DNA from 2 places in the Bacillus sp. 5w2 genome. Region 2 is predicted to be linked to the other one. Evidence: riboswitches for the same ligand, from Rfam matches in the RefSeq annotation. Region 2 holds a riboswitch; the other holds the start of a gene.

Region 1 (3,972 bases), on a different contig from region 2:
GCTTTTAGTATCGTTTTCGTAACGGTAGGGATTCCAACTACATATGAAGATTCTAATAATTTTTTCATGGGGATAACTGTGATTTGCGCTGTTACATTCTTTGTGAGTCGGAATATATGGGAGAAAAAGTTGATAATGGAGTGACAAAATGAAACATACATGTCCATGCTGCGGATATAAAACAATAGAAGAAGAACCACCACCAGGTACATATGAAATTTGTAATATATGTTATTGGGAAGATGATGAGGTTCAGTTTAACGATCATGACTTTGAAGGCGGAGCGAATGAAGTTTCGTTAAGGCAAGCACAGAAAAATTTCATTGTATTTGGTGCTTGCGAGGAATGTTTTGTTGGATCAGTTAGAAAGCCGACTAGTGAAGATGTGAAGGATGCTAGTTGGAAGCAAATTTGTTAAATAGCTTTAAAAAAATGTTATTACTCAATGTAACAAGAGTAATAACATTTTTTTATGCAACGATGAAAGGAGTAACGCCGTCTTATAAGGTAAAAAGAAGGAAGTAAATTTCACTAATGGATATATTAGGAATAAACACAAAGTATAGATGTATAGTCAGCTTTGTGTATTTAATGTTATCATATTGAATGATATGGAAATTTTTAATAGAAGAAGTAACGAACAATTCAAAGGCAATGAAGCTTTTGTTGTATAAAGAAAATATTTATTATTACTCAGCGATATTAAAAATAAGATACGTATTTATATAAATTTAGTAGAAATGGGGTTTTAAAAAGGAATGAGTACAAGTATAACACGGCAAAAGATTTTAGAAGCTGCTTCTCAAATTGTGCAATGTAAAGGGGTTGCTAAATTAACCTTAGAAGCGGTAGCAAAAGAGGCGGGGATAAGTAAAGGTGGATTGTTGTATCACTTTTCAAACAAAGAGGCTTTAATAGAGGGCATGATACTCAAAGGGACCGAGGAGTATCAAGACGCTATTCACAATAAAGTAGCGGAAGACTTAGAGAAGAAAGGAAGGTGGGTACGTTCTTTTGTAGAGGAAAGATTAAGTAATGAGAGAAGAGTAGAAGAGCTGGGTAGTAGTATGATGGCAGCATTAATGCTAAAACCTGAATTACTTGAACCGTTACAACAATCATTTCAGCAACTGCAACATAAAATAGAAAATGATGAGATAGATTCAGTTTGTGCCACAATTATTAGATTAGCAGCAGATGGATTATGGTATTCGGAATATTTAGGGGTTGGAAGATTAAGCCCCGAATTAAGAGAAAAAGTAATTCAAGCTCTTATCTATAATTCATATAAATAGAATATACAAACTATATAATGTAAAATAATTCACCATTACTTATTTAATGTAGTGGTGAATTATTTTTTTTATTAGAAAAATAGAACAATTTTATAGAGTATTGAATTATAACCGTCCAGACGGTATAGTAATATTTGGTTTAAGAGGAAAATGAAACAAAAAAAGAATAAAAAATATTTTTAGCACACTATTCGAAAGGATAGGCCGCAAAGCTTAGAGTCTACGGTAATACATATTGGTTACTAAGATCGTCTGGTTGCACATTTTTGATGCAACCGGACGGTCTTTTTTTGTTATATAAATATAAAAAATAGGAGGGAATTATGCAAATGAAAAGTACTAAAAGGCATATTTCAATGGTTTCATTAGTTTTTCTAGTATTATTTTCAGTGCTAAATGTGTGGGCTCCAGTTATTCAAGCCGCTGTGATAAAAAATCCAGTGGACGAGATTAATATCTCCCGTACTGATGGTACAACGTCTGAACCATATCAAGCCTCAGATGGCATGAAAGTAGAAGTGAAGTGGTCAGCTAAAGAAAAAATAAAAAGTGGTGATCAATTCACAATTGATATGCCAAAAGAATTTAGAAAAGATCTTATGAATATGAGTTTTCCTTTAAAAGATGCTGAAGGAAAAACAGTTGGTACATGTGAGATGAAAAAGGGTCTATTGACATGTACTATGGGTGATTACGTAGAAGGAAAGAATAACATTAAAGGTTCTTTATTCGTAGAATTTTATTTTGGTCTAGAAGCATATGATGGTATTAAAAAAATCCCATTAGAATTTAACGTTGATGGTCAAATCGTAAATAAAGAAGTAAGTGTAAATAATACGACAGAGAGACCGAAGCCACAGCCCAATACAGATAATCTAATGAAATGGGGTTCTTATAATCAGGAAGATCCTTCAATTGCAGACTGGACGGTATATGTAAATGCAACTGGAACAGAAATGCAAGATCTTAAATTAACAGACACATTAGGACCTGGACATGAATTAATTACAGATAGCTTAGTATTAGAAGAGGCTGTGTTTGAAGATGGCTATGCAGCAACAAATATTAAGCCAGCAGATTTATCTAAAATTAAAATTAATGCAATGAAAACTGGATTTACAATTGAGTTTCCAGACAGTTCAAAAGGTTATATTTTAAGATATAAAACAAAGATTACTAATCCTGCTGCAAAGCCTCATAAAAATACTGTGAAATTAGAAGGTAAAAATATTGTAACTGAAGAAAAAGTTGGAGAAGTATTCGTAAGTGGTGGGGGAGGAACAGGTTCAGGTGACAATAATCCACCTAGCATTGAAAAAAATATAGTTGATGAGAAAGATAAACTTGTAGAGAATCAGCAGTTAACACAAATCGATCAAGCTATTCAATACCAAGTTGGTATACATATACCAAACGATCCTCCTAAATACACATCTATGGTAATTAGTGATGATTTAGAAGATGTTTTAGAAGTATTAGAGGCAAAAGTGTATGATCAAAATGGCCAAGATATTACTTCTAAAGGAACGTTAAATATAGATAAACAAAGAAGTGAAGTAACATTTACGTTTGGTGAGAATTTTGACTATAAGTCATATGAAGACCAGGTAATTAACTTGAATATTAAGGCGAAAATTAAAGCCAATACAGATTTATCTTCTTACGTAGATAAGAAGATTCCTAATAAAGCGGAATTACATTTTGATGATAAAACATTAACATCAAAAGAAGTAACTGTTACGCCGCCTGAAGCTCCAAAAGACGGTACAGTATCGATTCATAAAATAGATTCTGAGAATCCGAACAAGGGGTTAAAAGGTGCCGAATTTGAAGTTCGAAATAGTGCAAATGAAGTTGTTGCAAAACTGATAACGGACGAAAACGGCTTTTCAGTACCTCAAACTTTAGCTCCTGGGACGTATAAAATTTATGAAACAGTAGCGCCAGAAGGATATCAAAAATCAACAATTCCAGTAGAGGTTACACTTCAAGCTGGTGAAACAAAAGCCATTGAAGTCAAAAATACTTTGCAAAAGGGTCAAATTGAATTAAAGAAAATTGATTCGGAAAATGGTGAAAAACCATTAGCAAATGCAGAGTTTGATATAGTAAAAGACAGTGTAGTAGTTGAGCATATTGTTACAGATAAAGATGGTAAGGCAATCTCTAAACCGTTAGCGCCAGGGAAATATATGTTAAAAGAAACGAAAGCGCCTGAAGGATACCAATTAAAAGAAACAGAGTTCGAAGTAAATGTAACAGGGGACGGCATATTCCCAATAACAGTAAAAAATGCAATGACAGACAAAGGTAATGTAGAAATTACAAAGGTGGACAAAGAAAACGGTTCAGTATTAGCGGGTGTCGAATTTGAAGTTCAAGATGAGAAAGGTGAAGTAGTAAAAAAAGTAACGACGGATAAAGAAGGAATGGCAAACGTTTCAGATCTTTCAGTAGGAAAGTACAAATTAGTAGAGACGAAAAGCTTACCAGGTTACAAGAAACTAACAGAGCCAGTATCGTTTGAAATTACAAAAGGTATGACGAAAGTCCTATCATTGAAAGTAGAGAATGAACAGTTAGATAAAGGTTCAGTAGAAATTACAAAAGTAGATAAAGACAGCCAGAAAGCATTAAAAGGCGTAGTTTTCGAAGTACGAGATGAAAAAGATAAAGT
Region 2 (3,972 bases):
TCCTTGCGGGAGCTTCTCAAGGGGGGAATATAGCGATAGAGTTAGCGTTAAAGAATATGTTAGAGACTCAAAAATTTATTGCAGCTATACCCGCTATTCGAGATGTTGAGGCAATTGAAAGTATAGTCGTATCAAATGATATAACGAATGTAGAAGGATATATTGTTACGGGAGATAAAGATCCGTTTTACGAAAACACGCTTCAATTAATGTCGATGTTCGAGAAATATAATGTGAACTGTAAATTAATTGTGAGAGAAGGTTTGGGTCATCTTTTCCCAGCGGACTTCACACAAATATTAAAGAACATAATGGCAGAATGGACAGTTAAAAATATTTAAACAAACGTTTGATTAAAAAAGCACAAACCCTTTAAAACTTTGGGTTTGTGCTTGTTCTTTAAAACATAATTGAAATTAAGAGCATTCCAATTCCGATAGAAGTGAATGTTGCGATTAGGCCTGGAATCATAAAGCTATGATTTAAAACATATTTACCAATGCCAGTTGTACCAGTGCGATCAAAGTTAATGGCAGCAACGATTGTTCCATAGTTTGGAATGAAGAAGTATCCATTTACTGCAGGGAACATCGCGATTAGTAGTGCTGGTGGAATACCGAGTGATAATCCAAGAGGCATTAAAGCGCGTACTGTTGCTGCTTGACTATATAGTAAAATAGATAGAATGAATAATGCGATGGCAAATAGCCATGGTGCACTTGTTACTAGGTGCTGAATTGATCCTTGAATCATATTTAAGTTTCCGTTAAAGAAAGTATCTCCCATCCAAGCGATCCCGAAAATAGCAACAACTGCTGTTGCCCCCGCTTTAAAGACGTTACCAGACACGATGCTTTCTACATTTGGTTTACAGAAAATAATAATAAGAGCTGCGATCGTTAACATAACCATTTCAATTGTGTTTGGCATGGAAAGACGGGCTAACTTCCCATCAACTATCCATCCTGGACGAAGTGCTTCAAATGAACCGAGAAGTACGACAAGAAAAGTTCCTACTAGGAAAAGGATAACTGATAATTTAGCTCCTTTTACACCAACAAATTCTTTTTTCTCTTCAATCTTAGGAATCATTCCTTCTTTTAATCGTTTTAAGTATTCAGGGTCTTCATTTAATTCTTTCCCCATTTTGCTAGCAACAAATGCAGCTACCATACAAGCGATGAAAGTAGAAGGGATACTTACTTTTAAAATATCTAATAAAGTGATTTTATAGTCAGCTAGCATTGCTAAAAGTGCAACTGTTGCAGCTGATATAGGACTAGCTGTAATTGCTTGTTGGGAAGCGATTACGGCAATTGACATTGGTCGTTCCGGTCTAATACCAGATTCGCGAGAGACTTCTGCGATAACAGGAAGTACAGAATAAGCAACGTGACCAGTTCCTGCGCAGAGTGTAAATAAATAAGTAACAATTGGAGCAAAGAATGTAATGCGCTTTGGATTTTTTCGTAATGCTTTCTCAGCCAGATGAACAAGGTAGTCCATTCCTCCAGCGGCTTGCAGTGCACCGGCAGCTGTAATTACTGCTAAAATCATAAGCATTACATCAATAGGCGGAGCTGTAGGTTGTAAGTGGAAGACGAAAACAAGTATTGCCATACCAACGCCACCCATTACTCCTAGACCAACTCCGCCTAGGCGTGCGCCAATAAAAATGCAGAGTAGTAACGTAAGAAATTGTAGCCAAAACATGATAAACTACCTCCGAAATTCATTAGTTAAGATATATTCGAATAATTTAATTTAAATGAAAATTAAAATAAATACTCAAAACAATCCTTGTGTTATATACATTTTTTATTATATAACACAAGAAATGTAACATTCACGTAGTTTGTTAAATTATTTCGAAAAAATAATACATTAAAACTTTACATTTGCATCTCTAAATAGGTAGACATTTTAATTTTTATGTTGTAATCTTTTGTAGAGAATAATTTAATTCTCATAGAACTCCCATATCGTTCAACTCGTTCAGCGAGAAAGGCAAACTGATGGAAACATTAGGACGCAAAACTGCAGGAGCTAAGGCCGAAAGGCTACGCTAGCCAGTTACCGGACGGATAGGGTTGGTCTTGACCAATGCTCTTTTCATTGGTCTTTTTTTTATTTGTAAACAAATGAGAACTGTTATCAGTTGCTGGTAAGGTTTATATTTTAATAGTTTTCCTTTATATTAAGTTAATTAAGAAAGGTGATGTTGATGAAAAAATATTGGCACAAGCTATCATTTCTTCAAAAGAATGTATTGTTAACTGTGTTAGTTATTTTGACGCTTGTTGGTACTATGGGAGCGTTAAGTTTTAACATGTTTCAAAATAGCATGATGTCTATATTTGAAAGGCATTCTTTTGAAACAGGAGATACGGTATTACATAAATTAGACGAAGAAATAGTGAGAGATGTTACAAAAGATCCAGTGGCACAAAGAGAAAAGAGAGAGAAGTTAACAGAGAAATTAGATGAAGCAACGGAAGAGTTGAATAGTGTTGGACAAACCTATATTGTTGGAGCAAAAGAAAATGAAAAAGGTGAATTACTAATCGTTGATTTGTCTACAGGGTTAGCAAATGTTGTTGAAGTAAGGCCGGGAGAATATTATAAACAACCAGATCTTTGGATGAAAGCATATGATAAAGTAATGAGCACGAAAAAAGCAAATATGACAGAAGTATATGAAGACGCATTAGGAACGTGGGTAACGATATTAGAGCCAATTAAAGATGGAGAAGATAATATTGTGGCACTTGTTGCAGCTGATGTAGATGCCTCTATTGTTCCTAGTACAAAGGAAAAGTTCATTATACAAGGTTTAATGTTTATTTGCATTTCTGTTTTAATTGCAACTTTTATTCAATTCTTAATTGTACGTAACGCACTTGCTCCATTGCGAGATTTACGTGAAGGATTGCGCAAAGTCGGTGAAGGTGATTTAAGTATTAAATTAGAGGAAAGGCCAGATGATATAGGTATTATTAATGCGTATTTTAATAGTACCATCGAGAAGTTTAAAGGAATTATAGATAAAGTGAAGCAGACAGCAGAACAGGTTTCCTCATCTTCACAAGAATTGTCAGTGAGTACGAAAGAGAATAGCATGGCAGTCCAAGGAATCGTAAGTTCTATGGTTGAGTTAAGAGCTGGCGCTCAGTCACAAGAAACTTCAGGACCAAAGTATTTAGGTATTGTATATGAAATGGAAGATAAGATGGAAGAGATAAATAATGCTGCAAAACAAATGGCGAAAGAGTCTGAAGGTATGGAGCATCAATCGGTAAAAGGAAATGGTGTTATTGAACAGACGATTAATCAAATGAACATAATACAAAATGCAGTACAAGATTTATCTTCTACTATTTATTCTTTGGAAACAAGATCAAAAGAAATTAGTGATATTGTAACAGTAATTACCGGTATTTCAAATCAAACCAATTCGCTAGCTTTAAATGCTTTTATTGAAGCTTCACGTGCTGAGGAAACCGGAAATGGATTTGTCGTTGTTGCAGATGAAGTGCGTAAATTAGCAGAGCAGACGGAAGTATCAGCAAAAGATATAGCGAAATTAATAGGGGAAACACAAGTTGAAACGGAAGAAGCTGTTGTTTCAATGCAAAATACTTTAAAAGAAGTAGAATCTGGAATGAAACTTGTTGAAAGTAGTGGTGCTTTCTTTGGGGAAATTTCAAAATCAGCACAATCTGTTACAAATCAAGTTAGAGTTGTTTCTAGCAATTCAAGTGATATATTGCAAAATAGCCAAAATATTGTTCGTGTTGTAAATGAACTATCGCTTATCGCAAATACGTATGCGAATAGTAGTAGTAATGTTGAAGAAAGTATGAAAGAACAGGAAATGTCTGTACAAGATATTGCTGAATTAGCCAGTTCTTTAAGCTGGCTTTCACAGGAGTTACAAGAGTTAATTGGGGAATTCAAAAGTTAAATGAAGTG

Evidence for each region. A riboswitch is a leader RNA that binds a small molecule or an ion and turns the genes downstream of it on or off. The one in region 2 is predicted to bind cyclic di-GMP.
Region 1: it holds a riboswitch for cyclic di-GMP, as region 2 does, so the genes downstream of both, ACXY7N_RS15085 (SpaA isopeptide-forming pilin-related protein) here and ACXY7N_RS14605 (methyl-accepting chemotaxis protein) in region 2, are expected to answer to the same signal.

The regions. Positions count from the first base shown of each region.
Region 1 covers NZ_JBTIWT010000008.1:1,903-5,874, reverse strand. The annotation lists gene ACXY7N_RS15100 (hypothetical protein) at 1-144, shown strand, start outside; gene ACXY7N_RS15095 (CPCC family cysteine-rich protein) at 149-418, shown strand; gene ACXY7N_RS15090 (TetR/AcrR family transcriptional regulator) at 759-1,295, shown strand; cyclic di-GMP riboswitch class I at 1,467-1,559, shown strand; partial or broken gene ACXY7N_RS15085 (SpaA isopeptide-forming pilin-related protein) at 1,619-3,972, shown strand, end outside.
Region 2 covers NZ_JBTIWT010000007.1:98,836-102,807, reverse strand. The annotation lists gene ACXY7N_RS14615 (alpha/beta hydrolase) at 1-341, shown strand, start outside; gene ACXY7N_RS14610 (anaerobic C4-dicarboxylate transporter family protein) at 400-1,713, opposite strand; cyclic di-GMP riboswitch class I at 1,997-2,081, shown strand; gene ACXY7N_RS14605 (methyl-accepting chemotaxis protein) at 2,225-3,964, shown strand.